Linked DNA regions of Roseibium sp. Sym1. The protein of the gene in region 1 interacts with the protein of each later gene in a pairwise test. Links are inferred from orthologs where the notes say so. Each region holds a gene or a part of one and is shown in the gene's direction. Other genes may lie near its edges. The genes, in order: O6760_RS30260 and topA.

What was found.
Region 2: the proteins of O6760_RS30260 (region 1) and topA interact in binary tests that used the Escherichia coli proteins (3 or more experiments, as listed by UniProt). The link is inferred for Roseibium sp. Sym1 from one-to-one orthologs.

What each region holds. Positions count from the first base shown.
Region 1 is NZ_CP114786.1:6,594,418-6,608,932, forward strand. Bases 5,299-8,249 are described here. They hold O6760_RS30260 (IMPACT family protein), read left to right. Parts: upstream 5,299-6,475; coding sequence 6,476-7,024; downstream 7,025-8,249. Other genes in these bases: O6760_RS30255 (2'-deoxycytidine 5'-triphosphate deaminase), read left to right, coding at 5,332-6,468; O6760_RS30265 (ion transporter), read right to left, coding at 7,434-8,234. Also shown: O6760_RS30220 (lysine--tRNA ligase), read right to left, coding at 1-423; O6760_RS30225 (tellurite resistance TerB family protein), read left to right, coding at 641-1,054; O6760_RS30230 (alpha/beta hydrolase family protein), read left to right, coding at 1,071-2,126; O6760_RS30235 (hypothetical protein), read left to right, coding at 2,281-2,685; Co2+/Mg2+ efflux protein ApaG, read right to left, coding at 2,704-3,105; O6760_RS30245 (CDP-alcohol phosphatidyltransferase family protein), read left to right, coding at 3,266-3,883; O6760_RS30250 (O-succinylhomoserine sulfhydrylase), read right to left, coding at 3,880-5,079; O6760_RS30275 (autotransporter domain-containing protein), read right to left, coding at 8,517-11,729; O6760_RS33495 (DUF1127 domain-containing protein), read right to left, coding at 12,784-12,936; O6760_RS30280 (DUF1127 domain-containing protein), read right to left, coding at 13,446-13,670; O6760_RS30285 (Lrp/AsnC family transcriptional regulator), read left to right, coding at 13,818-14,279.
Region 2 is NZ_CP114786.1:5,580,871-5,595,648, forward strand. Bases 7,836-11,049 are described here. They hold topA (type I DNA topoisomerase), read left to right. Parts: upstream 7,836-8,137; coding sequence 8,138-10,849; downstream 10,850-11,049. Other genes in these bases: dprA (DNA-processing protein DprA), read left to right, coding at 7,836-7,949; rnr (ribonuclease R), read left to right, coding at 10,912-11,049. Also shown: mdlC (benzoylformate decarboxylase), read right to left, coding at 1-1,075; O6760_RS25875 (metal-dependent hydrolase), read right to left, coding at 1,220-1,924; Holliday junction resolvase RuvX, read left to right, coding at 2,107-2,589; O6760_RS25885 (AEC family transporter), read left to right, coding at 2,665-3,591; O6760_RS25890 (aspartate carbamoyltransferase catalytic subunit), read left to right, coding at 3,734-4,690; O6760_RS25895 (dihydroorotase), read left to right, coding at 4,710-6,011; glycerol-3-phosphate 1-O-acyltransferase PlsY, read left to right, coding at 6,151-6,813; more of dprA, read left to right, coding at 6,810-7,835; more of rnr, read left to right, coding at 11,050-13,164; O6760_RS25920 (DUF983 domain-containing protein), read left to right, coding at 13,161-13,625; O6760_RS25925 (NUDIX hydrolase), read left to right, coding at 13,622-14,368; rpmG (50S ribosomal protein L33), read left to right, coding at 14,559-14,726. UniProt on the Escherichia coli protein: Releases the supercoiling and torsional tension of DNA, which is introduced during the DNA replication and transcription, by transiently cleaving and rejoining one strand of the DNA duplex.

The sequences.
Region 1 (14,515 bases):
CAGCATGGCGTTGTTGTGCGCGGCAAAGCTTTCGTAGTCGCCCTCGAACGGGTTCGGCACGGCGCTGAGCGGCATCTGAAGATAGGGTTCCAGCGCGGCCCGGTCCGGCACGTTTTCCGGGATCTTGCGCATGCCGTCCATGTCGTCGGAGAAACACAGAAGACGGGTCGGGATCCGGTCTTCGGTGAGCAGCCGGAAGGCCGTGCGCACCATGGTCGTGCGAAGCACTTCTCCGAAGGTGCCGATATGCGGCAGGCCGGACGGACCATAGCCGGTCTCGAACAGAACCGGTTTGGCCGGATCCCGCTTCTCGATCCGTTTGACCAGTTTTCGCGCTTCTTCGAACGGCCAGGCTTTCGATTTCCGGGCCGCCTCGACAAACTCTTGCGAAAGGTCAAGCGGAGGCAGGGATTGGTCGGTCATTTTGTAAGGTCTGTTCTGTTCATTTGGTTGGATGGAGTGCAGCGCAGGCAGGTTTTTGTGTGGTCCCACCGATTGCTGCGGCGCGACACTAGATCAAGCCGCATGCATGTGCAATCACATGTCGCAAGACCATGACTTGAAGCTTTCCCGCCAACCCGATACACCGGGCCTTCGATTTCGCGTTCCAACTGGCGCCACTGGAGAATGAATAGTGTCTATGAATGAGCCGATCAGCGTTCAGGAAGCCCTCATCTACGTGATGGTCATCGTTTCGGCGTCGGACAATGAAATGACCGACAAGGAACTGGCCACGATCGGCGACGTGGTCAAGATGCTGCCCGTCTTCCAGGGCTATGACGGCGGCCGGATCATTCCCGCTGCCCAGCGCTGCGGCGACATTCTCCAGGAAGACAACGGCCTGCAACTGGTGCTCGAACTTGTCGGCGACGTGCTGCCGCACAAGCTCTACGACACGGCCTATGCGCTGGCGGTTGAAGTCGCGGCAGCGGACCTGCATGTCGAACAGGAAGAGCTGCGCATCCTGCAACTCCTGCGCGACCGCTTCGGCCTCGACAAGCTCACCGTCGCCGCCATCGAACGCGGGGCCATTGCCCGCCACAGGCCGGCCTGAGCCCAGGGAGCATCCCTTGAAACGCAGGCGGGTTCTAGTCTGGACCGGGACAGCATTCCTCGTTGTCCTGGCCCTGCTGGCTCTGGCGTTCCCGGGACTACGGGATTTCGACCTTTCCGAATACAGGACGCGGCCTCTCTCCTTTTTCTTTGATGACGCCACAGTTGCCGGAACGCTGCATTCCCCGGAAACTGACAACCCGCCCGTCGTGCTACTGGTCCATGGCGACGGGCCTGCGGACCGCTATTCCGGCGGCGCCTACATGCCGTTGATCAGCACGCTTCTGGACAGCGGCATTGCTGTCTACAGCTGGGACAAGCCGGGTGTTGGCGAGAGCAGTGGAGACTGGCTGAGCTTTTCCATGGAAGACCGGTCCAGGCTGGCATCAACCGCGCTGGACACCGTAAAAAGCCAGCCCGAATTCCGGTCCTCGCCAATCGGTTTCGTCGGTTTTTCACAGGGCGGCTGGGTAGTGCCCATCCTGGCAGAAGCGCCGGCGAAGGCCGATTTCTTCGTGATCATCGGCGGGGCGGTCAACTGGCTGCGCCAGGGCAGGTACTACACCAAGCGCCGACTGGAACTGGCCGGGGCGGACATCAAGACGGTCGAGGCAACGCTGGCGGACGCTGAGGCCGGCAACAGGAAACTGCTGTCAGCCGGGTATTCCTACGCGTCCTATCTGTCCGATCACACAATCGGCATACCCATGTCCGAAAGCCGCTTCGCATTTGTCCGGCGAAATGCCCTTGCCGATTCCAGCGCCAGCCTCCAGCGCATTTCGGCACCCATTTTGACACTGCATGGCAGCGGCGATCTCAATGTCGACCCGGCCTATAATTCCGGCCACTACCGGGACTTCCTGGAAGGCCGCAACGATGCCAACCGTTTTCTGGTGATCCCGGATGGCAGCCACGCCCTCTTGAGAACAGCCCTCTTCAACCAGCAGAGGGATGGCGACATGCCCGCCTGGACCAAACTTGCCTTTGCACTGCTCGGCCGGAAGGCCTATGCGCCGGGAGCGCTGGACACCCTGACGGGCTGGATCCTGGAGCGGGCTAGAAAGGCCGGTTGAACGTCAACTGCCACTGAACGTTCAAATTGAAACGGTTTTGTTTGCCCTTCCCTAAAACACGGCCCCTTATGACCGTTTCAGGGGACGGGGAGCGGTGCCGGGCCAAGCCGGCCGCCTGCCTCCACCTTTGTGTCACCAGCAACGGGAACGGTGCATGAACAGTCAGGCTTTCGGGGATCAGGTCGGCGTGCGCTATCCCTTGCGGCGCAAACGGCAGCGTGTGTCTGTGCGGAGGCGGCGACCGATCGAAATGCGCACGATCCGCGTGCGCACCGGGCCCAAGCCGGTCAACTGGGGTCAAAGGCTGCTGATCGCCGTTGCTGGGTTCGTCTGCGGCCTGGCGGCAGACTCCCTGGTGATGTTCGCCGAACACCACTTTCACCTTGCCAAGGACCGGGATCCCGACCTTTTTGCCATCGTGCTCGGAACCGGCCTTGCCGGGCACACCCTCTACCTGGTCTTCGGAGCGCTCGCCGTTACGCTGCTGACGGCCTTCAAGCGCCGGAAATGGATCGTCTGGGTCCTGATCGGCTTTGTCGGCGGTTTGCTCAGCGTCTGAGCCCGACCGCTCGAGGGATCAGTTCAGGCTGTAGATCGCGTCCGGCAGGTCAAGGGAAAAGGCCGGTATGACGACGTCGAACGAGGACCCGTCCGGACGTTCCATGGAATAGAATCCGGCCATGATGCCGCTGTCGGTCGACAGGGGGCAGCGTGAGGAATACTCGTAGGTTTCGCCGGGCTCGATCACCGGCTGCTCGCCGACAACGCCTTCGCCGCTGACTTCTTCCTGGCGGCCGATCCCGTCCGTGATCTGCCAGTAGCGCGTCTTCAGCTGCACGGGTTCGCTGCCACCGTTGTGGATCTCGACCATGTAGGCCCAGACGAACTCGCGCTCTTCCGGCAACGATTCATCGTCCAGGTAAAATGGCTCGACCGAGACTTCGATCCCTTCGGTGATGGCGCTGTAACTGCCCGACACGTTTGTTCCTTTTGCCTTCAGGCTTACGTTCCGGAGGCGCTTATAGGGCGAATGACACAAGCGTGAAAGAGGGTTGTTCATCCCTCACCCGGATTTGCTTGTGATTTGCGGAAGGATTTTGCATGTAGACGGCACAATCCAAACAAAGTTGATCCGCCCCATGTTCGATGCCCGCCTGCGCCCCCTGATCGACCCGCCGCTCAACCGCGCGGGCCTGATCCTTGCCCGCGCCGGCGTCGGAGCGAACACGGTGACGCTGGTCGGCTTTGTCCTGGGCCTGGGCGCTGCCCTGGCGATTGCACTCGGACATTCCTTGCCGGGGCTTGTGCTGATTGCGCTCAACCGCCTCGCGGACGGGCTCGACGGGGCCGTTGCCCGCGCCAGCCGCAAGACGGATCTCGGCGGCTATCTCGACATCACCCTCGACTTCTTCTTCTACAGCGCGATTCCGCTGGCCTTTGCGGTCCAGAACCCCGAGGCCAACGCCCTTGCCGCCGCCGCCCTGCTCGCCAGCTTCTACGCCAACGGATCGGCCTTCCTCGCCTTCGCCATCATGGCGGAAAAGAACAGGCTCACAACCGCCGCCCAGGGCTCGAAATCGCTCTATTACATCGGCGGGCTGGCCGAGGGCACGGAGACCATTGCCCTCTTCCTGCTGATGGCGCTGCTGCCCGGCTGGTTCCCGGTGCTCGCCTGGGGCTTTGCCGCCGTCTGTTTTGTCTCCGCCGGCGCAAGGGTGCTGATCGGCGTCCAGGCGCTGCTAATCCACGGCGACTAGATCGCGCCGAGTGCCTTTTCGACATCCTCCAGCAGATCCAGCGGATCTTCCAGGCCGATCGACAGGCGCAGCAGGCCGTCGGAAATGTCGAGTTCCGCGCGGGCTTCCTCGCCGATGGACTGGTGCGTGGTGGTCGCCGGATGGGTGATCAGGCTCTTGGCGTCACCCAGATTGTTGGAAATCTTGATGATTTCCAGCGCGTTGGTGAAGCGGAACGCCGCTTCCTTGCCGCCGTCGATCTCGAAGGCCAGCATGGTCGAGCCACCGCTCATCTGGCGCTTGGCGACGTCGGCCTGCGGGTGGTCGTCCCGGCCCGGATAGATCAGCCGGGAGACCTTCGACTGGCCTGCCAGGAAATCCGCAACCTGGCCGGCGGTCTCGGTCTGGCGCGCGACACGCAGCGGCAGGGTTTCCAGGCCTTTCAGCAGCACCCAGGCGCTGAACGGGCTCATGTGCGGGCCGGTATGCTTGATGAAGGGCATCACCTCGTCGGTGATCCATTCCTCGTCGGACAGGACAACACCGCCGAGGCACCTGCCCTGGCCGTCAATGTGCTTGGTGGCGGAATAGATGACGACGTCCGCGCCGAATTCCAGCGGCGACTGGTAGAGCGGCGTCGCGAAAACATTGTCGACGATCAGCCGGGCACCGGCTTCCTTGGCTATCGCCGAGACAGCGGCAAGGTCGATTACCTCAAGCGTCGGGTTGGTCGGGCTTTCCAGGAACAGCGCCTTGGTGTTCGGACGGACGGCGGCCTTCCACTGGTCGATGTCGGTGCCGTCGACCAGCGTGCTTTCCACGCCGAAGCGCGGCAGCAGGGTCTCGCAGATATAGCGGCAGGAGCCGAACAGGGCCTTGGCGGCGATGACGTGGTCGCCGGCCTTCACCGACGCCATCAGCGCCAGGTTGACCGCGGCCATGCCGCTGGCCGTGCCGCGCGCGGCCTCCGCGCCTTCCAGCGCCTTGATACGGTCCTCGAACATGGTGACCGTCGGGTTGGCATAGCGCGAATAGACGTAACCCGGATCGTCGCCGTTGAAGCGTGCCTCGGCGGCCTCGGCATCGCTGTAGGTGAAGCCCTGCGTCAGGTAGATGGTTTCCGACGTCTCACCGAAGGGCGAACGCATGGTGCCGCCATGGACCAGATTGGTTGCGGGACGCCAGTTCTTGTTTCCGGTCTTGGTGATCTCAGTCATCTTCTTCCATGCTCCAAACGCAAAAAACCCCAGCCTCAAGACCGGGGTTTGCACCTCCGGCCTTTTTAGCGACTTGTTTAACGTGGCTGCAAGCCGGCCGGCCCAAATCACCACGAAGTGCCCTTGTCCTACGGGATAAAGCCGCGGGGGTCAATCTTCTTTGGCGAAAACAGCTTCCCACGCGCAAAGCCGGTTGGCGCGGCGGGCCGCATCCGTTAAGGACGTTAGGAAGGATTATCGCGGGAATTCTCGATGAATATGACAGTGGGGCAGGTCTTGAACGGAAGCGCATCTCTTAAGACCGAGGGCATTCTGCCCGAGCGGATCATTCACGCCATGTTCGCCGCCGGCGAAATTGCCGCGGCCGCCCCGCCGGTCGACGGCCAGGTACAGCCCGCCAGCCTCGACCTGCGCCTCGGCCGGGTGGCCTACCGCGTCAGGGCGAGTTTCCTGCCCGGACCGGCGATCAAGGTGGCGGACCGGCTCGAACAGCTCAAGCTGCACACGGTCGACCTGTCCGAGGGCGCCGTTCTGGAAACCGGATGCGTCTATATCGTGCCGCTGCAGGAAAGTCTCGCGCTGGCCGCCGACATTTCCGCGACCGCCAACCCGAAGAGCTCCACCGGCCGGCTCGACGTCTTTACCCGTGTCATCACCGACAACGGCCTTGCCTTCGACACCATTCCCGCCGGCTACACCGGTCCGCTCTACGCGGAAATCTCGCCGCTGACCTTCCCGATCCTGGTGCGCAGCGGTTCGCGGCTCAGCCAGATCCGCTTCCGCCGCGGCCAGTCGCTCATTCCCGATGCCACGTTGGAAGAGGTGCACAGGGCGCACACGTTGATGAGCGGCGGCAACGAGCGCATCGGCAACGGCGTGCAGCTCTCCATCGACCTGGAAGGCACCGGCGAGGGCAGTCTGATCGGCTACCGCGCCAAGCAGCATTCCGGCCTGATCGATGTCGATGTCGTCGGCGCGCAGGACGTGCTCGATTTCTGGGAGCCGATCTACCGGCGCCAGCGCTCCGAACTGATCCTCGATCCGGATGCCTTCTACATCCTGGTCAGCCAGGAAGCGGTGCATGTGCCGCCGGACTATGCCGCCGAAATGGTGCCGTTCGACCCGCTGGTCGGCGAGTTCCGCGTCCACTATGCCGGCTTCTTCGATCCCGGCTTCGGCCATGCGGGTGCCGGTGGCGTCGGCTCGCGCGCGGTTCTTGAAGTGCGCTCTCACGACGTCCCGTTCATCGTCGAACACGGCCAGACCATTGGCCGGCTGGTCTACGAGCACATGGCCGAGCGTCCCGAGCGGCTCTATGGCGAGGGCATCGGCTCCAATTACCAGGGCCAGGCGCTGAAGCTGTCCAAGCATTTCCGGACGCCTGCCTGATCCGGACATGGCCCTGAAAACCGTCACCCGCGAATATGAAGGCTTCCTGGAAGACAGGAAGTCACGCTTCCTGGCGCATCTGGTCCCGGTGGACGACTTCGACCGGCGTCTCGAGGAATTGCGCAAGGAACACAGGAAAGCGGCCCATATCGTCACCGCGCACCGGCGCCTGCTGGAGGACGACCGCATCGAGGAAAGCGGCAAGGATGACGGCGAACCGGCCGGCACCTCCGGCATGCCGACCCTCCGGGTCCTGCAGGGCGCGGAGCTGATCAATTGCGCGGTGCTGATCGTGCGCTATTTCGGCGGCACCAAGCTCGGCGGCGGCGGCCTCGCCCGCGCCTATTCCGGCGCCGCCCAGGATGCCATCAACAACGCCAGGCTGGTGCCGTTCCGGAAGATCCTGACCCGGACCGTCAGCGCGGACTTCGCCTCAAGCTCGGACCTGGAAGGACGGATCGAAAGCCTCGGCTTGACGGTGCTTGCGCGCGACTACACCGAAGACGGCGTGACGCTGACGGTGGAGGGGCCGGACGAGGTGCTGGCGAAGCTTTAAGCCGGCCCACCATTTGTTCCGTCTTGTTGAACACGCTCCGTCGTCGTCCCATGGCTCGACCATGGGCCTGCCTTCGACGGGATCGGGGGACCCATGCCGTTGCGTATCCCAAACCAATGCGATTGCTGTTGGCCACTGTCACGGCATGGATTGCCGGATCAAGTCCGGCAATGACGAAGATTGAGGGGTTTGAGTGCGGGGCCACTCCTTCGAGACAGCGCTGACGCGCTTCCTCAGGATGACGCAGAAGGAATGGCACAATCACAGGGGCGCAACACATTCTGCGTCATCCTGAGGAGCCGCGCAGCGGCGTCTCGAAGGATCGGCCACATTCTCAACGGCCCTCACAAAACGCCGCGGCTTGGCGAGGGGTTTGTCGTAAAACGGCCAAGACCGAGATACAAGCGCCTCACGCCCTCTGGCCGCCGACCTCCGCCTTCAGCTGCCGCAGCTCCGCCCGGAGCGCCTTGACCTCTTCCAGGATCAGTCCGGTGTCGTCGTGGATCGCCTGGCGGTTGGCGTCGGCTTCCGCGTCATGCTCCTCCTGCATCGCCGAGACGATGATACCGATGAAGAGGTTCAGCACCGTGAAGGCCGTGCACAGGATGAAAGGCACGAAGAACAGCCAGGCCAGAGGATAAGCCTCCATCACCGGCCGGACGATGCCCATGGACCAGCTTTCCAGGGTCATGATCTGGAACAGGGTGTAGAGCGAGGCGCCAAGGTCGCCGAACCATTCGGGAAAGGCCGCGCCGAAGAGCTTGGTCGCCATGACGGCGAAGACATAGAAGACCAGCGCCATCAGCACCACGATCGAGCCCATGCCCGGCAGGGCGGCGATCAGCCCGCCGATGACGCGCCGGAGTGACGGCACCACCGAGATGAGGCGCAGAACACGCAAGATCCTGAGCGAGCGCAGCACGGAGAGATTGCCGGTCGCCGGCATCAGCGAGATCGCGACGATCAGGAAGTCGAACACGCTCCAGGGATCGCGGAAGAATCTCGGGCCGTGGGCATAGAGCCGCAGCACCAGTTCGACCACGAAGATGCCCAGGATGGTTCGGTCGACCAGCACCAGGAAACCGCCCATGTCGGCCATCACCGACGGACTGGTCTCCAGCCCGAGCGTCACCGCGTTCAGGACAATGATCCCGATGATGACAAGTTCCCAATTGCGCGAGGTGACCAGCGCCTTGACCTGATTCCGCATGTATCTGACCCGATTGTCCTGCCAAACGCACGGCTTCGCGCCGCGCCGGGCGGAACATGGCGATTTTAATGCCGCAGTGCAAGATCAGGAGGAACGGGAAAAGCGGCTTTCCCGCAGACAAGCCAGCTTGACAGCTTCGGCGCTTCGGCGCAGAAAGCTTGAACGGTCCGGCACGGACCATAAGCGGGTGTAGCTCAATGGTAGAGCAGAAGCTTCCCAAGCTTAAGACGGGGGTTCGATTCCCCTCACCCGCTCCAGACGCTTTCCCCGTTCAAATAGCCTTTAAAACCGGAATGTCAGATTGGCCTTGACGTCGTGCAGGTTGCTGTCGCCGGAGAGATAGCCGTCATAAGCAACGCCGAGCGTGGCGTTCTCTGTCAGGTCGAGATCCAGCCCGGCATCGATGGTCAGGACGTCGCGCGCGATGGGGGCGCCCCAGACCGAAAAATCCGCACCGCCGGCGAAACTGTTTTGAACCGAGGGATTCAGGGCACCGAAGGCGTGCTGCCAACCGAGGCCACCATGGACCTTCAGGACCGCCTGACCGAGATCGAAGCTGCCGCCTGCACGCAGGCCGAGGGTGGAGAATGTGGCCGAGGAATTGGCGGCGTTGACCGTCAGGGCGGCGGCGCCGCCGCTTTCGGTGAAGCCGTCCGTGTGCAGATTGACATGGGCCAGGCCGGCAAAGGGCTCGAGCGCATAGGCGCCGAGAGCAACCTCGTAGCCGGCTTCGGCGAAGGCCTGGAGGGTTCGGCCGGTATAGTCCGCCGACAGGCTGTCGGAGAAGTTGCCGACCGTGACGCTGCGGTTGGTGTCGATGCCGTGCCAGGCGTAGGAGCCGCCGAACCGCAGGGCGAGTGCGTTGACGTGGGTGGAGCCGTAAAGTCCGAAGAGATAGCTGTCCACCGTCGACGAGGACGCGCGCGCATTCACATCGACCGATGCCCTCTGGTATCCGCCCATCAGGCCGAGATGGACGGCTTCGCCCAGAACGCCGTCGGCGCCGGCCAGGAAGCCGCCCGACGAACTGGAGACGCCCGCCGTGTTCCCCGTTGCGGACCAGTCCCCGAAACCGCCGAGCGCGGTGATCCAGAGCGCGCTGCCCGCTGCGGAAAAGCTGTCCCCGTAGGTGGCGGTCTGCGCCGTGCCGCCGCCCGGTTCCACGTCGATCGTGCCGAGCCGGGTCATGACGCCCCGGCTCCGATCATAGGCGGCGTTGCGCAGGAAGCGAGCGTCCTCGATCAGAACCGTCGAGAGGGACGCGTGGATTTCGCCCGACAGGTCGTCATAGGCCGCGCGCGCACCTGAAGCGCTTTGCGAGATGACCGCCGCGTACAGGCTGGACCCGGTGTCGATATCCTCGAGGGCGGAGGCCGTTTTCAGCTGGTTGAGGGTCTGGGCGGCGCTTGTCAGGTCCGCGTCGTTGCGGGTCAGCGTCAGGTAGACATTCAGCGTGTCGTAGCTGAGCGCCCCGTCCAGGAAGGCAAAGTTCTCATTAAGCGTGCCGAAGGTCCCGGTGATGCCCCCCGCCGCGGTCAGGATGGTGTAGGTCGATACGGCCGCATAGCTGGAGCCGTCGTCCGTGCCGTTTTCGGCAAGCACGGTGACGGAGGCGCCGCTGTCAAGCGTCGCGGTTCCCGATGCGGAAATCAGATCGTTGTTCGTACCCGCCGTGGTGCCGCCGTCATTGACCTCGACCTCGTAGTCCGAGCCGCTCGCGAAAGAGACATTGCCGGAGACGGTCGTCGTGCCGATGGAATTGCCCGGCGCGAAGGTACCGCCGGACTGAACGCTGACGGACCCGACCGTGCCGGTTCCCTGAAGCCTGCCGCCGCTGACGGTCACATCACTGGCAATGCTGCCATTGACCGCGAGGATGCCGGCCTGGATATCGGTTGCCCCGGTATGGGTGCTCGTTCCGGAGAGCGTCAGTGTTCCGGAGCCGGTCTTGGTGAGTCCGAGCGTCCCCGAGCCGTCCTCGAGGCTTCCGGAGAAGGTGGTGGAGCTGTTGTCACCGCCCGTCGTCAGCGTGGCACTGCCCGCCGTGCTGGTGGTGACCGTTCCCGCACCGGCAAGGGAACCGATCGCGTTGGAAAAACCGGCGAGATCAAGGGTCGCGCCTGACGCCACTGTGACTGCCGAATTGCTGCCGAAGGCGGAAGTGGAACCTGCCTGGAGCGTGCCCGCGCTGACAGCGGTTGCGCCTGTGTAGGTGTTCGTGCCGGAAAGCGTCAGCGTGCCGGAGCCCGATTTTGTCAGGCCGCCGGATCCGCTGACGGTTCCCGACAGGGTCGCGGTGTTGCCGTTGGTATCAACCGTTCCGCCGGCGCTGCCAAGGCTTGCGTCCGTGTCGAAATCAAGACCCGTACCGTTGACCAGCAGCGTGCCGCCCGTGAAGTCGGCAGACGTTCCCGTGCAGCGGAGCGCCGCACCGGCGTTGGCGACAAAAGTGTTGCCGCTCGCCAACAGGGTGTCGCCGTAGCCACAGATGCTCGGGTGCAGGGGCGAGTCTCCGGTACCGACCGATGCGATGGATGTCAGAAAACCGGTTGAAGAATCGATGCTGTAGGCGGTGATCTGGTCACCAGCGCCCTGAGAACTAACATAAAGGTAGGCCCCATCGGGCGACACAGCGACACCGTTGGTCGAGGGCCCCACTGTATAGATCGCCACTGATGTGTTCGTTGCCGCATCGATGACAGTGAGGTTTCCGCTCGACCGGTTGGCGACGTACACAAAGCTTCCATCCGGGCTCGTCGTGACACCGTCGGGCCCGAGACCGTTTGTGGCGCCGAAGCTCAGGCTGAGGGTTGCGGTCACGGTGTTCGTTGCCGTGTCGATGACCGAGACAGTGTCATCAGAAAAATTGCTCACATAGACCTTGGATCCATCGGGACTCACGGCCACCCCGAGCGGCTGATCGCCGACGGAAATGCTTGTCGTGACAGTGTTCGTGGCCGTGTCGATCACATTTACCTGGTCCTTGAACTGGTCGACGACATAGAGCGTCGAGCCGTCCGGGCTTATCTCCAGATCCCTGTTGCCGCTTCCGGCACCCGTGTCGATGCTTGTGCCGGCCGTGAGCAGACCCGTGACCGGATCGGCGGTAAAGGTCGTCACCTCGCCATTGCCATTCGCCGTGTAGAAGGTCATCCCGTCCGGACTGGCGACCATGCCGGACGGCTGGGTTCCCGCGGCAATCGTCTGGACAACCGTCTGCGTCGCCGTATCGATGACGCTGATCGTGTTGGACGACCTTGCGGCCACATAGGCGAAGGCCTGGTCCGGACGGACATAATTGAAGAGCAGCGTAAACCCGAGGCTGCCGATCGTGGTGGTCGCCGACAGTGTTCCGTCGTTCTGGGTCGTATAGACGCCGACCGTGTTGTCGTTGAAATTCGGAGAATAGACGAGCAGACCTTCCTGCGCCTGAGCTCCCGCAGCTGCCAGTCCGGCTATCGTGGTGGTCAACAGGAGCAGGGAAAAATGTCGCATCTGATCTTTCGGAGCTCGCGATTCAAAGGCGGGATAGCGCTCTTTGCGCGAACGATCAGGAAACCGGCCCCGCGCCTCTTCGTTGCACAGCCTAGCATCAATTTCGAACCAAACGGAAGGAAATCACGACACCCACCCGAACCGCAGCAAGTCTATCAACATGAATTCCCAAGAAGAAACGACGTGGGACGCGCCGGCAATGCATACATAATCTTCAGGATGCGCTTGCCAAAACTGCGCACGTCAAGACCTGCAGATGAGCTCTGTACGCCCGGAAAGAAGGCAGACACCACACTGGTCCGGCACGGACCAAAAACGTGTGTAGCTCAATGGTAGAGCAGAAGCTTCCCAAGCTTAAGACGGGGGTTCGATCCCCCTCGCCCGCTCCATTTTTTCACTTACGCAAATTCAGAAACGAGAAATCCGCTAAATGAACAGTGGATTTTTGAGCCAATTCTATTCCAGTGCCGCAATTTGCAACACAATACCAAGGGGATTCAAGTCCATATCCAACGATAGATACCACAGAACTAATTTTTCATTTTTAGATTTAAATGGTTCCACCTAATTAATCTAAAACTATTCGTCACTTTTCCCACTGAAGCGCACTTGAAATCAAAGGAGCCAGAAAAACGACAAAGAGGAAGCCACACACCCCCAAGCAAAACATTTGCGAGTAGAACCTGTTTCTCCCTGTCAGTGGAACATCACCACCCGGGTCTCCATCGAAAACCTTCAGAGCGCCCTCACGCTTTTCTTCAAAATTCCAACCGTTGGCACGATAAAAAAAGATATCATACAAAATACACTTCGCGATATACGCAAGTAATGCAAACAATAATAGATCAACGCATAGAAATGCGATAAAATCTCTCGTGCTCAGCATATAACCTCACAATCGTTCTATGTATTTCCCCGTTCACCATAGGGCAAATTCAGGGCAACAAAATCAAGTTAAGTATTCGCTGAGTGCTTAGCACATTCCGGATACACTCGATAGCTCGACCCAAAAAATGGATATGTGCGCGAAACTCGCTACCTCATGCGCGGCCTTTCACCGCCACTCCTCCCCCACAGCCGGCGTCCCCGGCACATCTTCTCGGCTGAGCCCGATATCCTCCAGGAGATAGTCCGGCAGTTCGGCCAGATGCGCCCGGTCGCGACGGCGGCGCAGCAGGCGGGCGCAGATTTGCCGGGCGCGCCACAGTGCGCGTTACGGTGCTTTTCTATAACAGTGGCAAAAATTATCTTGGATCCGCCACTATGAATTACTCCAGATTTTCAAAATACCTTCTCGCTACCTCTAACTTAATCTCTAATTTAGAAGCATCAGCCTGAACTATTTTCGCACTCAAGCTCATTTGTCAGCTTCGTTGTTGTTTCTATCTTCCCTTCCTTTACCCATTCGGAAAACCCTATCGCCATTTAAAAACAACATAGGCTGAACCAAACATCACAATAATAAAGGCAAAATATTCATCGTAGGGTTCATTTAGAAAAACATCAGAAAACATTGATATTGCTACGAGCAAAACCACAAAAAAGAAAAATTTTAAATGCTCTTTCATTTTTTTCCCTTTAATACCATTTGGTTGACTCCCAACATCACCACCCCGCCGCACCAGCAGGCGGCCCGGTCACAGCCCTCCATCCGGTCGCGTCGGAAATGGACTGTAACCTATGTAAAAGATCGGGCAATTGCCCGAAATCTTCGAATCACCGCCACCCCTCCCCCACCGCAGGCGTCCCCGGCACATCGGCACGCGTCAGCCCGATATCCTCCAGGAGATAGTCCGGCAGTTCCGCCAGATGCGCCCGGTCGCGTCGGCGGCGCAGCATGCGGGCGAAGATTTGCCATGCGCGCCGCAGTGCGCGTGACGGATTGAGTTGGGACGCAGGTTTTTCTGCAGCAATTTTTGAGATCAGGATCTGGTCGGTCATGGTCTTGCTCCTTCGAGGATCGATGAAACAAGCCTACGAGACTGCCTTGCGATTGGTGCGTGATCTTCGCACTAAATGGATTTTCTGTCGCATATTTTCCTGATCTGCGATAATTTCTCTCGAATTCGAGAGAAAAAGCAGGTTCCCATGGATCTCGACGATTTCGATCACCAGCTGTTGCGGCTGCTCAGCCTGGATGCGCGACAGACCGGCAAGGAGCTGTCCGGGAAGGTCGGCCTGTCGCCGGCGGCATGCCTGCGCCGGGTGCAGCGGCTTCGCGAGATCGGCGCCATCCGCAAGGAAGTCGCCATCCTGGCACCGGAGGTGACCGGAACCACCGTCACGCTGCTGGCCATGCTGGAAATGATCCGTGGCCAGCCGGAACGGAACGCGCGGGCGCGCGAGAGGCTCTTGAGACTGCCGGAAGTGAAGAAGCTCTACCATGTCACCGGCAAGGCCGACCTTGTCCTGACCATCGAATGCGCCTCCATGGAAGACTACGCCGCCTTCACCGAGCGGCATTTCTATGCCGAGGAGATCAAGGGCTTCGACACGATCGTGGTGCTGAGGTCCTATGATCCGTTGGAAGAAGCCGGGGCTGGACTTTAGGCGAAAAGACAAGCTCAGCCACACACACCTGGCGTCACCCCGGACAAGCGAGGCGCCGATCCGGGGCCCACTCGCGATGCCGCTTGTCGAAGCCATCGTTTTTGCGCGGCAGCGTTTCAAACAGCTCGGCGCTCTGGAAATGAGTGGGCCCCGGGTCGCGCGTTGCGCGCCCGGGGTGACACCGAGGTTTGTGGCGAGGCTTTCTACCCTCTTCCAAAGAGCGGGCTGACAAGCGC
Region 2 (14,778 bases), 1.0 Mb from region 1 along the record:
GGCTGTAGACCGCATCCGGTGTAAGCGGCAGCACCGAGAGGTCCGGTACCGGCGCCGGCTCCTTGGTGTAGGGATTGGCCTTGTGCGGCCGTTTGTCCAACAACGGCAGGATCGCCTCGAAGAACAGCCTGGCATCGGAGACGAGACTGTCTCCGACCGGAGCCTTCGCCGCCATGTCCGGATCATCCGTCACCTGTAGCAGCCCTGTTCCCGCCGGCAGGTAATCCCCGGGTACGTAGGGATAATAGCGGAAGACCGGGGCTCCCACGGTCACGACGAGATCGTGCCCCTCCAGGCGCTTGCAGATCGGACCGATGGCCGAGGGCAGCGTTCCGGCATGCAGCCTGTGACTTTCCGGGAAGGGTGTCCGCTCCGCAAACGGAGCGGTCAGGACCGGTGCCGACAGGGCTTCCGCAAACGCGATGCCCTCCTCCCAGGCCTGCGCCCGCGCGATGTCGGAGCCGTAAACAAGAACGGGATTGGTGGATGCGGAAATTCGCTCGGCGAATTCCCTGATCCGGGCCGGGTCCGCGGCGGAGCGCAAGGCCACTGTCCTTGCCACGGCAGGCCCTTCCATTTCCTGATCCCAGTCATCCAGAGGCAGGGACAGGAACACCGGGCCACAGGGCTGCTGAACGGCTGCAGCATAGGCCCGCATGAAAGCCGCAGGCACATCCTGGGCCCGGGACGGTTCATAGCTCCACTTCACCCAGGGCTGCGGCATCAGCGTCGCGTTGATGTTGGTCAGAAGCGGCTCGAGCAGCAACATGTTCCGGGTCTGCTGGCCGGCGGTCAGGATGAGCGGTGTCTTGTTCTGATAGGCCGTCAGGATACAGCCCATCGCATTGCCGAGACCGGCACCGGTATGCACGTTGACGATGACCGGCTTGCGCAACCCCTGGGCCATGCCATCTGCAATGCCGACCACACTTGCTTCCTGCAAGGAAAGCACATAGCGAAAATCGTCCGGGAAATTCTTCAGAAAGGTTTCTTCGGTGGATCCGGGATTGCCGACGATGGTCGTCAGGCCCAGGTCCCGCAGCAAGTCAAACGTAACGTCTTTTACCGTCGGCATTTCAACCCTCCTGAAAATGAGGCCGGCCAACGCGAGGCTCAATCAGCTCAATTGAAATGCCCCCGGGCTGCGGCTTTGCAAAACCAATCCGAAACTCCAACTTTTATCGCCTTCCAGCATCTGCCCCCGACAGAGCCAGACTTGTCAGACCGTGACAGTCCCACCGGGCTTCAATGCCGGCACCTTGCCGCTATCGGGCCCGAGCGCCTCCAGAAATGCGTCCGAGGTCGGGTCGATGATCGGGAAAGAGCCATAATGGCACGGCACGATCGTGTGGAAATGGAAAAACTTCCGGCAAGCCAGGGCGGCCACCTTGCCGCCCATGGTGAAACGATCGCCGATCGGCACGATGCCGACCTGCGGCCGATAGATCTCGTTGATCAGGGCCATGTCGGAGAAAATATCCGTGTCGCCCATGTGATAGAGCACCTTCTGACCCGGCACCTCGATGATGACGCCATGGGGATTGCCGAGATAAATCGCTTCGCCGTCGGTCTGCTTGGAGGACGAATGGACCGCCATCGTGAAGGCGACCTTGAACGGCCCGGTATTGACCATGCCGCCCGAATTCATCGGATTGATGTTTTCAATCCCCTGCCGGGTGGCCCACATGCAGATCTCGAAATTGGAGGTCAGCTGCGCGCCGGTCTTTTTCAGGATCTCGACGGCATCCCCGATGTGATCGTCATGTCCATGGGTAAGAACGACATGCGTCACGCCGTCGGCGACCCGATCCACCGTCAGATCGTCCGGAAAAGAAGGATTGCCGGTGAGAAACGGATCGATCAGGATCGACGCGCCATCGATTTCGATCTTGAAGGCGGAATGTCCGTACCAGGTCAGTTTCATCGATGTCTCCAGGACTTCGTTGGATTGATGCCGAACTTAGCAGCCTCTTCCCAGGCTCAACAAGTGATTGCGTCAATCAACTTACACGCGCTCCAACTCGCAATTGGTGTCTGATAGACTTCTGTCTGCCGGTCCGGCGCAATCTTCTGGAACAATTGCCAAGGGCCTGATAAAGCCACGCCATGGCAAACGACCCCGCGCTCCCCCTTGAAGACTTCATGGCCACCGTGCCGGCCAACACCCGGCTGATCGGGCTCGATCTCGGCACCAAGACCATCGGCCTCGCGCTCTCCGATCTCGGCAGGGGCATCGCTTCTCCCATGGAAACGATCAAGCGCAAGAAATTCACGCTGGACGCGGAAAAGCTGCTGGAAATCTGCGCGAGGCAACAGGTCGGCGGCATCGTGCTCGGTCTGCCGCTCAACATGGATGGCAGCGAAGGCCCGCGGGTCCAGGCGACCCGCGCCTTTGTCCGCAACCTTTCCCAGAAGACGGAGCTGCCGATCACCTATTGGGACGAGCGGCTCTCGACGGCCGCCGTCACGCGCACGCTGCTGGAAGCCGATTCCAGCCGGGCCAAACGCGCCGAAGCCGTCGACAAGATGGCCGCCGCCTTCATCCTGCAGGGCTTTCTGGACCGACTCGGGTTCATGGGATTAGAGTAAGCTCCCGCCTCACCGTCCGGCTTCGGCAATGACACCGGGCCGCGACCTTCGGTTCGCAGTTGAAAGTCCTGAACAATGCTAACCACGCTGTCCGCCCTCGTGCCGGTGATCCTGGTGATTGCCTCCGGCTATCTGATCGCGCGCACCGGCCTGATCACGGGAGAACAATGGCGCGGTGTCGAACGGCTGGCCTATTACGCCCTCTTCCCCGCCGTGCTGTTCCGGACGATCTCACAAGCGGATTTCAACAGTTTCCCGACCCTCAACATGGGCGGCAGCCTGCTGGCCTCGATCTTTGCCATGGCGCTTCTCCTGCTGCTTGCGAGAACCGCCATCGAGCGGATCTGGGGCATTGGACCGGCCAGGTTCACGTCCATCTTCCAGGGCACCCTGCGCTGGAACGCCATGATCGCCCTGGCGATAGCCGACAATGTGGCCGGAGACATCGGCCTGGCCATGCTCGCCGTCGCCATGGTGTTCATGATCCCGGTGCTGAATGTTGCCAGTATCGTGGTGCTGTCGCGCTATGCCAGTGGCACCACGCCGAGCGCCGCCAGGATCGCCCGCGATCTCTACACAAACCCCTTCATTCTCTCGATTGGCGCGGGTGTCATCATGAATGTCGGCGGCCTCGCCCTGCCGTCGATGATCGACGAGACGCTGGAAATATTTGCCCGCGCGGCCCTGCCCATCGGCATTATCTGCGTCGGCGCCGGGCTTGATCTCGGCTCGCTGCGCCGTCCCGGCCCGGCCTTGACCATAGGCACGTTCCTGCGGCCCCTGTGCATGCCGCTCTTCGCCTTTGCCTTCGCCAGTGCCTTCGGCGTCAGCGGACCGGCGCTCGCCGTGGTCATCATTGCGAGTTCGGTGCCCTGTGCCAGCAACTCCTTCATCCTGGCGCGGCAAATGGGCGGCGATGCCAAACTCATGGCGGAAATCATCACGTTGCAGACGCTGGCGGCGACCGTGACCATCCCGCTTGCCCTGCTCCTGTTCACCTGACTTTCCGGCCTGCCTGCATTACCGGCTTGCCCGCGCATATTTTGTCCAGCCGTTCAAATATTTAGCCGACATGTGGACAGCGGGCATGAGCCGATTTCACCGCTTGTGCAGTTCCCAAAAGCCCCTTATAGGGATGATCTCGATGACCGTGACAGATACCCATCGAGACAGCCCCTATCCCCATCGTCACCTTTTGGGCATTGAGGGCCTTCACCCCCACGAAATTCTGGGCCTGCTGGACCGTGCCGAGGAAGCCGTCGAGGTTTCCCGCCAGATCCACAAGCGCAAGCATGTTCTTGCCGGGCGCACCCAGATCAACCTGTTCTTCGAGAACTCGACCCGGACGCAAAGTTCGTTCGAGCTGGCCGGCAAACGGCTCGGCGCGGACGTCATGAACATGGCCGTGTCCCAGTCGTCGGTCAAAAAGGGCGAAACCCTGATCGACACGGCCGCGACGCTGAACGCCATGCATCCCGACCTGCTCGTGGTTCGCCATCACGCCGCCGGCGCGGTCCATCTTCTCGCCCGCAAGGTCAGCTGCTCGGTGGTCAATGCCGGTGACGGGCCGCATGAGCACCCGACCCAGGCCCTGCTTGATGCCCTGACCATCCGCCGCCACAAAGGCAAGATCGCCCGTCTGACCGTAGCGATCTGCGGCGACATCGCCCATTCCCGGGTTGCGCGCTCTAACATCATCCTGCTGAACGCGCTTGGTGCCCGGGTGCGCGTGATCGCGCCCTCCACCCTGCTGCCTTCCGGCATCGCCCAGATGGGCGCCGAGGTTTTCACCAGTATGAAAGAGGGGCTCGCCGGAGCTGACATCGTCATGATGCTGCGCCTGCAGCGCGAACGCATGAACGGTGCCTTCGTGCCGTCCGTGCGCGAGTATTACCGCTATTTCGGCCTCGACGCGGAGAAGCTCTCCTATGCCAGCGAAGATGCCCTGGTGATGCACCCCGGACCGATGAACCGCGGCGTCGAGATCGACGCCTCGATCGCCGATGGAGCCCAGAGCCTGATCCGCGAACAGGTAGAGATGGGCGTCGCCGTGCGCATGGCCGTGCTCGAGGCGCTGGCTGCCAACCTGCCGAACAACTGACGACCAGAGGAACGACAAAGTGGCTCTCGACACACCCAAACCTCTGGTTCTTTCCAATGCCAGGGTGATCGACCCGGCACGGGAACTCGACGCGCCCGGCTCGGTCATCATCGCCGACGGCACGATCCTCGCGGCCGGTCCGGAAGCCGCCAACCAGGGTACGCCCTACGGCGCGGAAATCGTAGATTGCAAGGGGGCGATTGCCTGCCCTGGCCTGGTTGACTTCTGTGTTTCGGTGGGTGAACCGGGCGCGGAGCACCGTGAGACCCTGGCCAGCGCGTCCAACGCCGCAGCCGCCGGCGGCGTCACCACGATCTGCACCATGCCGGACACCGATCCCATAATCGACGATCCGGCCCTGGTCGACTTCATCCTGCGCCGCGCCCGCGACACGGCCAGCGTCAACGTGTTGCCGCTGGCGGCCCTGACGAAAGGTCTCCAGGGTAACGAGATGACCGAAATCGGTCTGCTTCAGGAGGCCGGCGCCGTTGCCTTCACCAACGGGCACAAGTCGGTCAAGAACGCCCAGGTGATGCGGCGCATGATGACCTATGCCCGCGACTTCGGCGCGCTCGTGATCCACCACACGGAAGATCCGGATCTGGCGGGCGGTGTCATGAATTCCGGCTTGAACGCGAGCTGGAAGGGCCTGTCCGGCGTGCCGCGCGAAGCGGAAATCATCATGCTGGAACGGGATCTGCGCCTGGTCGGCATGTCCAGGGCAAAGTATCACGCGAACCTGATCACGACCGCCGACAGTGCCGACGTCATCCGCACCGGCAAGGCCCGTGGCCTCGACATCACCGCGGGCATCTCGATCAACCACCTGACCCACAACGAAAACGACATCGGTGCCTACCGAACCTTCTTCAAGATGTCGCCTCCCTTACGCGACGAAGACGACCGCCAGGCGATGATCGCCGCCGTTGCGGACGGCACCATCGACATCATCTGCTCCAACCACGACCCGCAGGATGTCGAGACCAAGCGCCATCCCTGGGCCGAGGCCGAGGACGGCGCCATCGGCCTGGAAACCCTGCTCGCCGCCGCGCTTCGTCTGTATCACTCCGAACAGGTCGACCTCGTCACCCTGTTGGCCACGATGACCAGCCGTCCGGCGGACCGGCTCGGCCTCGAAACCGGACGGCTCGCCAAGGGCGCCCCGGCGGATGTCACGGTGTTCGACCCCGACCGCCCCTGGGTCCTGGAGAAAAGCGCGATCCGCTCGCGGTCCAAGAACTCGCCCTTCGAAGATGCCCGTTTCTCGGGCCGTGTACTGCGCACCGTGGTGGCCGGAAAAACGGTCTACTCTCACGCCTGACCCGCCGTCGCCTGGAACAAACTCGTTTGGTGCCCAATGCCGGACTTGATCCGGCAATCCATGCCGTTACAGTGCGATGAAACAAAGGCCGTGCGCACCGCGCGCGCCAACAAGAAACGCGCCACTGGGGGAAACCTGCGTGCCTGATCCGATCAGCTGGGAATTCGCCTGGCCCTATTATGTCGCCGCCCTCGCCTTCGGCTACCTGCTCGGCTCGATTCCGTTCGGGCTGATCTTCACCCGCATGGCCGGTCTCGGCGATATCCGCAAGATCGGCTCCGGCAACATCGGCACTACCAACGTGCTGCGCACGGGCAACAAGGCCGTCGCCCTGGCAACCCTGCTCGGGGACGGCTTGAAGGGCACGGCCGCCGTACTCGCCATCAACCATTTCTATGGTCAGGAAATGGCGTTGATCGCGGGCCTGGGCGCATTTCTCGGTCATCTCTTTCCGGTCTGGCTGAAATTCAGGGGCGGCAAGGGAGTTGCAACCTATCTCGGCATCCTGCTCGGGATCTTCTGGCCGATGTTCCTGCTGGCGGCCGCGATCTGGATCGCCATGGCCGTCGTGTTTCGCTATTCCTCCCTGTCCGCCCTGACAATGACGCTGCTGACACCGGTGCTGCTGTGGCTTGTTTTTCATCAGGTCCAGATGGCCGAGATGTTCGTGCTCCTGACCGTTCTGGCATGGGCCAAGCATCACGAGAATATCAGCCGCCTGCTGCGCGGACAGGAAAGCAGGATCGGTTCAAAGTCAAAACCCGCACCGGACGCCTCCGTGTCCGGTGACGGAGGCGCGTGAGCGGCCCCGCGGACGATAAAACCAGACGCCTCTCCGAGGCAGACCGGATTGCTTGGCTCCGGCTAATACGCTCCGAAAACATTGGACCCGTCACCTTCACAGACCTGCTGGACCATTGCGGCACCGCGCAGGAGGCGCTTGAGCGTTTGCCTGAACTTTCGCGCCGCGGCGGACGCAGGAGCTACAGGCTCTGCCCGCTCGAAGACGCCGAAGCCGAACTGAGCGCCCATGAGCGCGTCGGGGCTCGGCTGGTGGCGCTCGGTGACGACGACTATCCACCGCACCTCAGGCACATAGACGGTCCACCGCCTCTCCTGTCGGTTGTGGGCGGCGATGCCATCACCCGGGAGCGCATGATTGCCGTTGTCGGTGCCCGCAACGCCTCCCTGTCGGGCCGCAAGCTCGCGGGACAGTTTGCGCACGGACTGGGTGGGGAAGGTTTCGCGGTGGTGTCCGGCCTCGCCCGCGGCATCGATACCGCCGCCCATGAGGCAGCACTGAACACAGGCACGGTTGCCGTTTTTGCCGGCGGCATCAATGTTCTCTATCCACCCGAGAACGATCGGCTGCTCGCCGCCCTTCTCGATGCGGGCGGGGCCGCAATCAGCGAAATGCCCTTCGGCTGGAAGCCGCGCGGTCGCGACTTTCCACGCCGCAACCGCCTGATTTCAGGATTGTCTGTCGGCGTTGTCGTGATAGAGGCCGCAAAAGCCTCCGGCTCCTTGCACACCGCGCGTTATGCGCTGGAGCAGAACCGGGAAATCTTCGCCGTGCCGGGGTCTCCGCTCGACCCGCGGTCCGAGGGCGCCAACAGGCTGATCCGCCAGGGCGCAACGCTGGTCACGTCGACGGCGGATATTCTGGAAAGCCTGTCCGGCCGCCTCGAACCCGCGCTGCCCTTCGCTCCGAAATTGTTCCGCGAGCCTGAGATCAACACGCCCCGGGGACCGACGGATCCGGACACAAGGCTGCGGGAACGTGTTCTCGGCGCCCTCGGACCGGCGCCGGTGGACCTTGACGAACTGATCCGATTTGCCGACGGCGACGCCCGCTCCATCCACATAATCCTCCTGGAGCTCGAGCTGGCGGGGCGTGTGGAACGGCATCGCGGCAACAAAATCTCCGCATTGATGTGAGGCTTCGAATTATCTTGAATCTCAGTGGATAACCCGTATCTGGAGCGGATGGCTTGACCCCGCTGCCTCAAAGGTCCATTTGACACGCGGCGCGTGATCCTTGATCGTCTGCGCCATCAGATCAGTTGCAAGATCACCTTCTCCACCGGACGGGGACTCCGTTTCCGGCAAAAATATTTTGGGTAAGAATGAACGTCGTCATTGTGGAATCGCCGGCGAAAGCCAAGACGATCAACAAATATCTAGGCTCCGACTACACGGTCCTGGCCTCCTACGGTCACGTGCGCGACCTGCCGCCCAAGGACGGCTCGGTGCAGCCGGACGACAACTTCGCCATGAGCTGGCAGGTGGATTCGAAATCCCAGAAACGCCTCACGGAGATCGCGAACGCGGTCAAGGAAGCCGACCGCCTCATTCTCGCGACCGACCCCGACCGCGAAGGCGAAGCGATTTCCTGGCACGTTCTGGAAGTTTTGCAGAAGAAGCGCGTCCTTAAGGACAAGCATGTCGAGCGGGTCGTGTTCAACGCCATCACCAAGAAGGCGATCCTGGAGGCGATGGACAATCCGCGCCAGCTCGACACGCCGCTGGTCGACGCCTACCTTGCGCGACGCGCGCTCGACTACCTGGTCGGCTTCACGCTGTCGCCGGTCCTGTGGCGCAAGCTGCCCGGCGCCCGCTCCGCCGGCCGTGTGCAATCCGTGGCCCTTCGGCTCATCTGCGACCGGGAAATGGAGATCGAGGTCTTCAACCCGCAGGAATACTGGTCGATCTTCGCCAACATGAAGACACCTGCCGGCGACATGTTCCAGGCGGGGCTGACCGGCTTCGACGGCAGGAAGATCGGCCGCCTCGACATTACCAACGAGGCGGATGCCACCACCATCCGCACCATGCTGGAAAGCGCCAGCTTCAAGGTCGACAGCGTCGCCTCCAAACCGGCGAAGCGCAATCCGGCCGCGCCCTTCACCACCTCGACGCTGCAGCAGGAAGCCTCCCGCAAACTCGGTTTTGCCGCATCACGCACCATGCAGGTTGCGCAGAAGCTCTACGAAGGCATTTCCATTGGCGGGGAAACCTCCGGCCTCATCACCTACATGCGTACCGACGGCGTGCAGATTGCCGGTGAAGCCATTGCCGCCGCCCGCTCGGTGATCGGCAAGGATTTCGGTGACAAGTATGTCCCCGAAAAGCCGCGGGCCTATTCCTCCAAGGCGAAAAACGCACAGGAAGCCCACGAGGCCATCCGGCCGACCGATCTGTCCCGCCGCCCCAAGGACGTTGCCCCATTCCTCGACCAGGACCAGGCCAAGCTTTACGAGCTGATCTGGAAACGGACGATGGCCTCGCAGATGGAATCGGCCGTTCTGGAACGCACCACCATCGAGATCCTGGCCGATGGCTCGGGCAAGCGTGCCAACCTGCGTGCCACCGGCTCCGTCGTGCGTTTCGACGGTTTCCTGGCGCTCTACCAGGAAAGCCGCGATGACGACGAGGACGAGAATTCCAAGCGCCTGCCCGCCGTCGACGAAGGCGCCGCGCTAACGGCCGCCTCGGTCGACGGCAAGTCGGACGCGATCGAAGCCTCGCAGCATTTCACCACACCGCCGCCGCGTTACACCGAGGCGAGCCTGGTGAAGAAGATGGAGGAGCTCGGCATCGGACGGCCGTCCACCTATGCCTCCACGCTGCAGACGCTGCGTGACCGCGACTATGTCGAGCTTGACAAGAAGCAGCTGGTGCCGATGGACAAGGGCCGCATCGTCACAGCCTTCCTGGAGAGCTTCTTCCAGCGCTATATCGAGTTCGATTTCACCGCGAGCCTGGAAGAGCAGCTCGACAAGATCTCCGCGGGCGAGCTGTCCTGGCAGGATGTGCTGCGCGACTTCTGGACCGGCTTTTCCGGCGCTGTCGACGAGATCAAGGACTTGCGCGTCGCCCAGGTCATCGATGCCCTCAACGAGCTGCTCGGTCCGCATATCTTCCCGGCCAAGGAAGACGGCTCCGATCCGCGCAAGTGCCCGACCTGCGACAGCGGCCAGCTGTCCCTGAAGGTCAGCCGCTGGGGCGCCTTCATCGGCTGCTCCAACTACCCCGAATGCGGCTACACCCGCCAGCTGGGCAAGCCGAACGGCGAGAACGGCGATGCCGACGAGGGTCCGAAGGTGTTCGGCACCGACCCGGAAAGCGGTCTGGAAGTATCCCTGCGCACCGGCCGGTTCGGTCCCTATGTGCAACTCGGCAACGAGGCCAAGCCGAAGCGGTCCTCGCTTCCCAAGGGCTGGTCCGCGGCCGACATGGACCTGGAAAAGGCGCTGCAACTGCTGTCACTGCCACGCGAGGTCGGACCGCATCCCGAAGACGGCAAGATGATCACCGCCGGCATCGGCCGCTACGGTCCGTTCGTGCTGCACGAGGGAACCTACGCCAACCTGTCCACGCCGGACGAGGTCTTCTCCGTCGGCATCAACCGTGCCGTCGATGCCCTGGCCGAGAAACGCGCCAAGGGTGGAGGCCGCCGCGGTGCCGCGGCGACGCCGCTGAAGGAACTGGGCGAGCATCCGGATGAAGGCGGGCCGGTCAACGTCTATGACGGACGCTACGGGCCATATGTCAAGCACGGCAAGATCAATGCGACCCTGCCCAAGGACAGCGATCCGACGGCGGTCACGCTGGAACAGGCGCTGGAGCTGATCGCTGCCAAGGCCGCCAAGGGCGGCACCAAGAAGAAGGCCGCCGCGAAGAAACCCGCCGCCAAGAAGACCGCTGCCAAAAAGGCCAACGGCGAAGACAAGCCGGCGACGAAGAAAACGGCCTCCAAGAAGACGACCGCAAAAAAGGCCGAAAAGGCCGAGGTCGACACGTCGTCCGAAGAGGTTCCCTGGGATGATGCCACTTGAGCGCAAAACGCATTAACACGCGCAAACATACCAAACGCAAACACGCCAAGGTGCCCGGTGAAATGCCCTCGCGCGAGGACATTCTCGCCTTTGTGGCCGACAATCCGGGACGGGCGGGCAAGCGCGAGATTGCCCGCCATTTCGGTATCGTCGGCGGTGCCCGGGTCCAGCTGAAAAAGATGCTCAAGGACCTGGCCGATGACGGCCTGGTCGAAAAGCGCAACAAGCGCATGATCCGGCCAGGAGACCTGCCGCCCGTGTTTGTCGCCAGTCTGGGAGCGCGCGACCGCGACGGTGAACTTCTTGGAACACCGGTCGACTGGGACGACGAAGCCGGCGAGCCGCCCAAGATCCTGATCCTGACAGGCAAGACCAAGGCGACCCAGCCGGGTCTTGGCGACCGCGTATTGATCCGCCTGACGGAGGCGGAGGCAGGTCCGGAGGCGGCATACGCCGCCCGGGTCATCAGGGTGCTGGAAAAGAAACAGGGGGCCGTCCTCGGCATCCTGCGCAAGCGCGACGGCGACAGGCCGCCCTATCTGGAACCGATCGACAGGAAGCAACGCGAGCTGGACGTCGACCCGACCGACCTCAAGGACGCCGACGACGGCGACCTCGTCAGCGTACAGGTATCCCGCTCAGGTCGATACGGACACCCGCGCGCGTCGATTGTCGAGCGCTTCGGCTCACTGAAGTCGGAAAAGGCGGTCTCGGAAATCGCCCTGCAGTCCCATGGCATACCGCATGTCTTTCCGGCGGCCGTCGAGGCCCAGGCCGAGAGCGCCAAGCCGGTCGAAACGCTCGGCAAGCGCGAGGACTGGCGCCAGATCCCGCTGATCACCATCGATCCGCCCGACGCCAAGGACCATGACGACGCGGTCTTCGCGGAGGCCGACGAGGACCCGCAGAACGAAGGCGGTCACATCGTCTACGTCGCCATCGCAGATGTCGCCCATTACGTGACCCCGGGCTCGCCGATGGACAGGGAGGCGAACCTGCGCGGCAACTCGGTCTATTTCCCGGACCGGGTCATTCCGATGTTGCCGGAGCGGATCTCCAACCAGCTCTGTTCGCTCCGGGAAAAGGAAGACAAGCCGGCACTCGCCGTGCGCATGGTCTTCGACAAGACCGGCCGCAAGACCGGCCACACGTTCCACCGGGTGCTGATGCGCTCGGCCGCCAAACTGTCCTACATCCAGGCGCAGAAGGCGATCGACGGTGTCACGGACGAGAAGACGGAAACGATCCTCGACGGCATCCTGAAGCCGCTCTGGGCGGCTTACGCGGTGCTGCAGAAGGGACGTGACGCGCGCGAACCGCTGGACCTGGACCTGCCGGAACGCAAGATCAAGCTGAAGGAAGACGGCACGGTCGACCATGTTTACGTGCCCGAGCGGCTCGATGCGCACAAGCTGATCGAGGAGTTCATGATCCAGGCGAATGTCGCGGCGGCAGAAACCCTGGAGAAGAAAAAGTCTCCCCTGCTCTACCGGATCCACGACGCCTCGACGCCGGAGAAGCTGGAAAGCCTCAAGGATTTCCTGTCCACGCTCAACATGAAGCTGCCCTCCTCCGGCGGCCTCAGGCCCTCGGTGTTCAATGGCATTCTGGCGAAGGTCAAGAACACGCCCCAGGCACATCTCGTCAACGAGGTGGTGCTGCGCAGCCAGGCCCAGGCAGAATACGCGCCGCAGAATATCGGTCATTTCGGCCTCAACCTGCGTCGCTACGCCCACTTCACCTCGCCCATCCGCCGTTATGCCGACCTGATCGTGCACCGGGGTCTGATCTCGGCGCTCGGGCTTGGCAAGGACGGACTTCCGGAGGGCATCGAAGGCAAGCTGGAAGCCATCGGCGCGGAAATCTCCGGAGCGGAACGCCGCGCGATGCTGGCGGAACGCGACACGATCGACCGGCTGATCGCCCTGTGGATGAGTGACCAGATCGGGGCAACCTTCCAGGGACGCATCGCCGGTGTCGTGAAATCCGGCCTGTTCGTGCGTCTGGAAGAGACCGGTGCAGACGGCTTTGTGCCGGCCTCCACCATCGGCCTGGATTATTACCGATACGACGAAGGGTCGCATGCCCTGATAGGTGACAAAACCGGCGAGACCTACCAACTTGGCGATCAGGTCGAGGTCAGGCTCGTGGAAGCGGCACCCTTTGCCGGAGCGCTGACTTTCGAAATGCTCAGTCACGGACGCAATGCCGGAAAGCGCATTCGAAAGGGAGCTCCCAAGGCCCGGCGTGGTCCGCCCAAGGGCAAACGCGGCCCGGCCTCCTCGAAAAACAAGGGTCGAAGGAGATCTTCGTGACGGTCCGTTACGAAATGCACGAGAAACTGGAGGCGCCCGAAGCGCCGGCCGAACGGCCACGCCGCAAGGTGCTGGCCGCCATGCTTCGTGGCGCACAGAACCGCTGCATGAATTGCGGCAAGGGCCATATCTTTGACGGTTTCCTGACAAGCTGTCATGCCTGTTCCGTATGCGGCGAAGAAATCCATCATCACCGCGCGGACGACGCCCCGCCCTATTTCACAATCACCATTGTCGGCCACATTGTCATTCCCGCTCTGCTGCTGGTCGAGGTGCTCTGGCGTCCCGCCCTGTGGATCCACATGTCGCTCTGGGTGCCGCTGACGCTCCTCCTGTGCTTCGGCCTCATGCGGCCCATCAAGGGCGCCCTGATCGGTTTGCAATGGGCGCTCTATATGCACGGGTTCGATCCGGACGCGGAAGACGACCTGCCGCCGATGCCTGCCGAAAGGACTTCATGACCGGCTCATTTGAAAAACGGTTGGCCAAGGACGAAAAGGCGGGCGACTTCCCGTATATCCGGCCGAAGGATGCGGCGACGCTTCTCATTCTGGACCGGGATACGTCGGGAAAGGTGCGCCTTCTGATGGGCCGGCGGCATATGCGCCACACGTTCATGCCGGGAAAATTCGTCTTTCCCGGTGGCCGGGTCGATCCGTCGGATTCGCGCGTCGCCAATGTCCTGCCCTATCATCCCGATGTGGAAGCCAAGCTGTTCAAGGACCTGAAGAACGCCAGAACGGCTGCCCGCGTGCGTGCGCTTGCGCTGGCGGCAATCCGCGAGACCTACGAGGAAGCCGGCGTCTTCGTCGGGCGGAAGGCCTCAGACACCTCCCTGCGCCTCGGAGCCGGTTTTGAGGCATTTGCGGAACGCGGCATCCAGCCGGACCTCGGCGGCCTGCGCCTGATTGCAAGGGCGATCACACCACCGCAGCGCCCGAGGCGCTTCGACACCCGTTTCCTGGCCGTGTGGGCCGATGCCGTTGCCGACCGGTTGCCGGAGGGCCACGGCCCGTCCGGCGAGCTTGAGGACTGCGCCTGGCTGACCTTCGATGAAGCCCGCGAGAAGGAACTGCCGATGATCACCAACAAGATCCTTGGCGATCTGGAGGACCGGCTGGCGGCCGATCCGGACCTGACGCCGACAACACCGGTGCCATATTATTTCTTCCGCAAGGGCGGTTTTGTGAAGGACGAGATCTGAACATTCGCGAATTCGGTGAACGACGGTAGCCGCGACGGTCAAAAAGCGCCGCGGAACCAAAGCAAGCGCTTGACTTTCACGCCATGATGAGTAGGTTGCGCGCTGATTTCAGACATTGGGGCAGATTCCTCGCCAGCCCATCTGGCCACAAGAACTCTTTGCCCGACAACAAAGAACAGGAACCACGGCCATGGCCAAGGCGACAACAATCAAGATCAAGCTGCTCTCCACGGCGGACACCGGTTTCTTCTATGTCACCAAGAAGAACTCCCGCACGATGACCGAGAAGATGGTCAAGAACAAATACGACCCGATTGCGAAGAAGCATGTCGAGTTCAAGGAAGCCAAGATCAAGTAATCTTCGCTTCCGAGCCTGTATCAAGAACCCGCCGGCGACGGCGGGTTTTTTG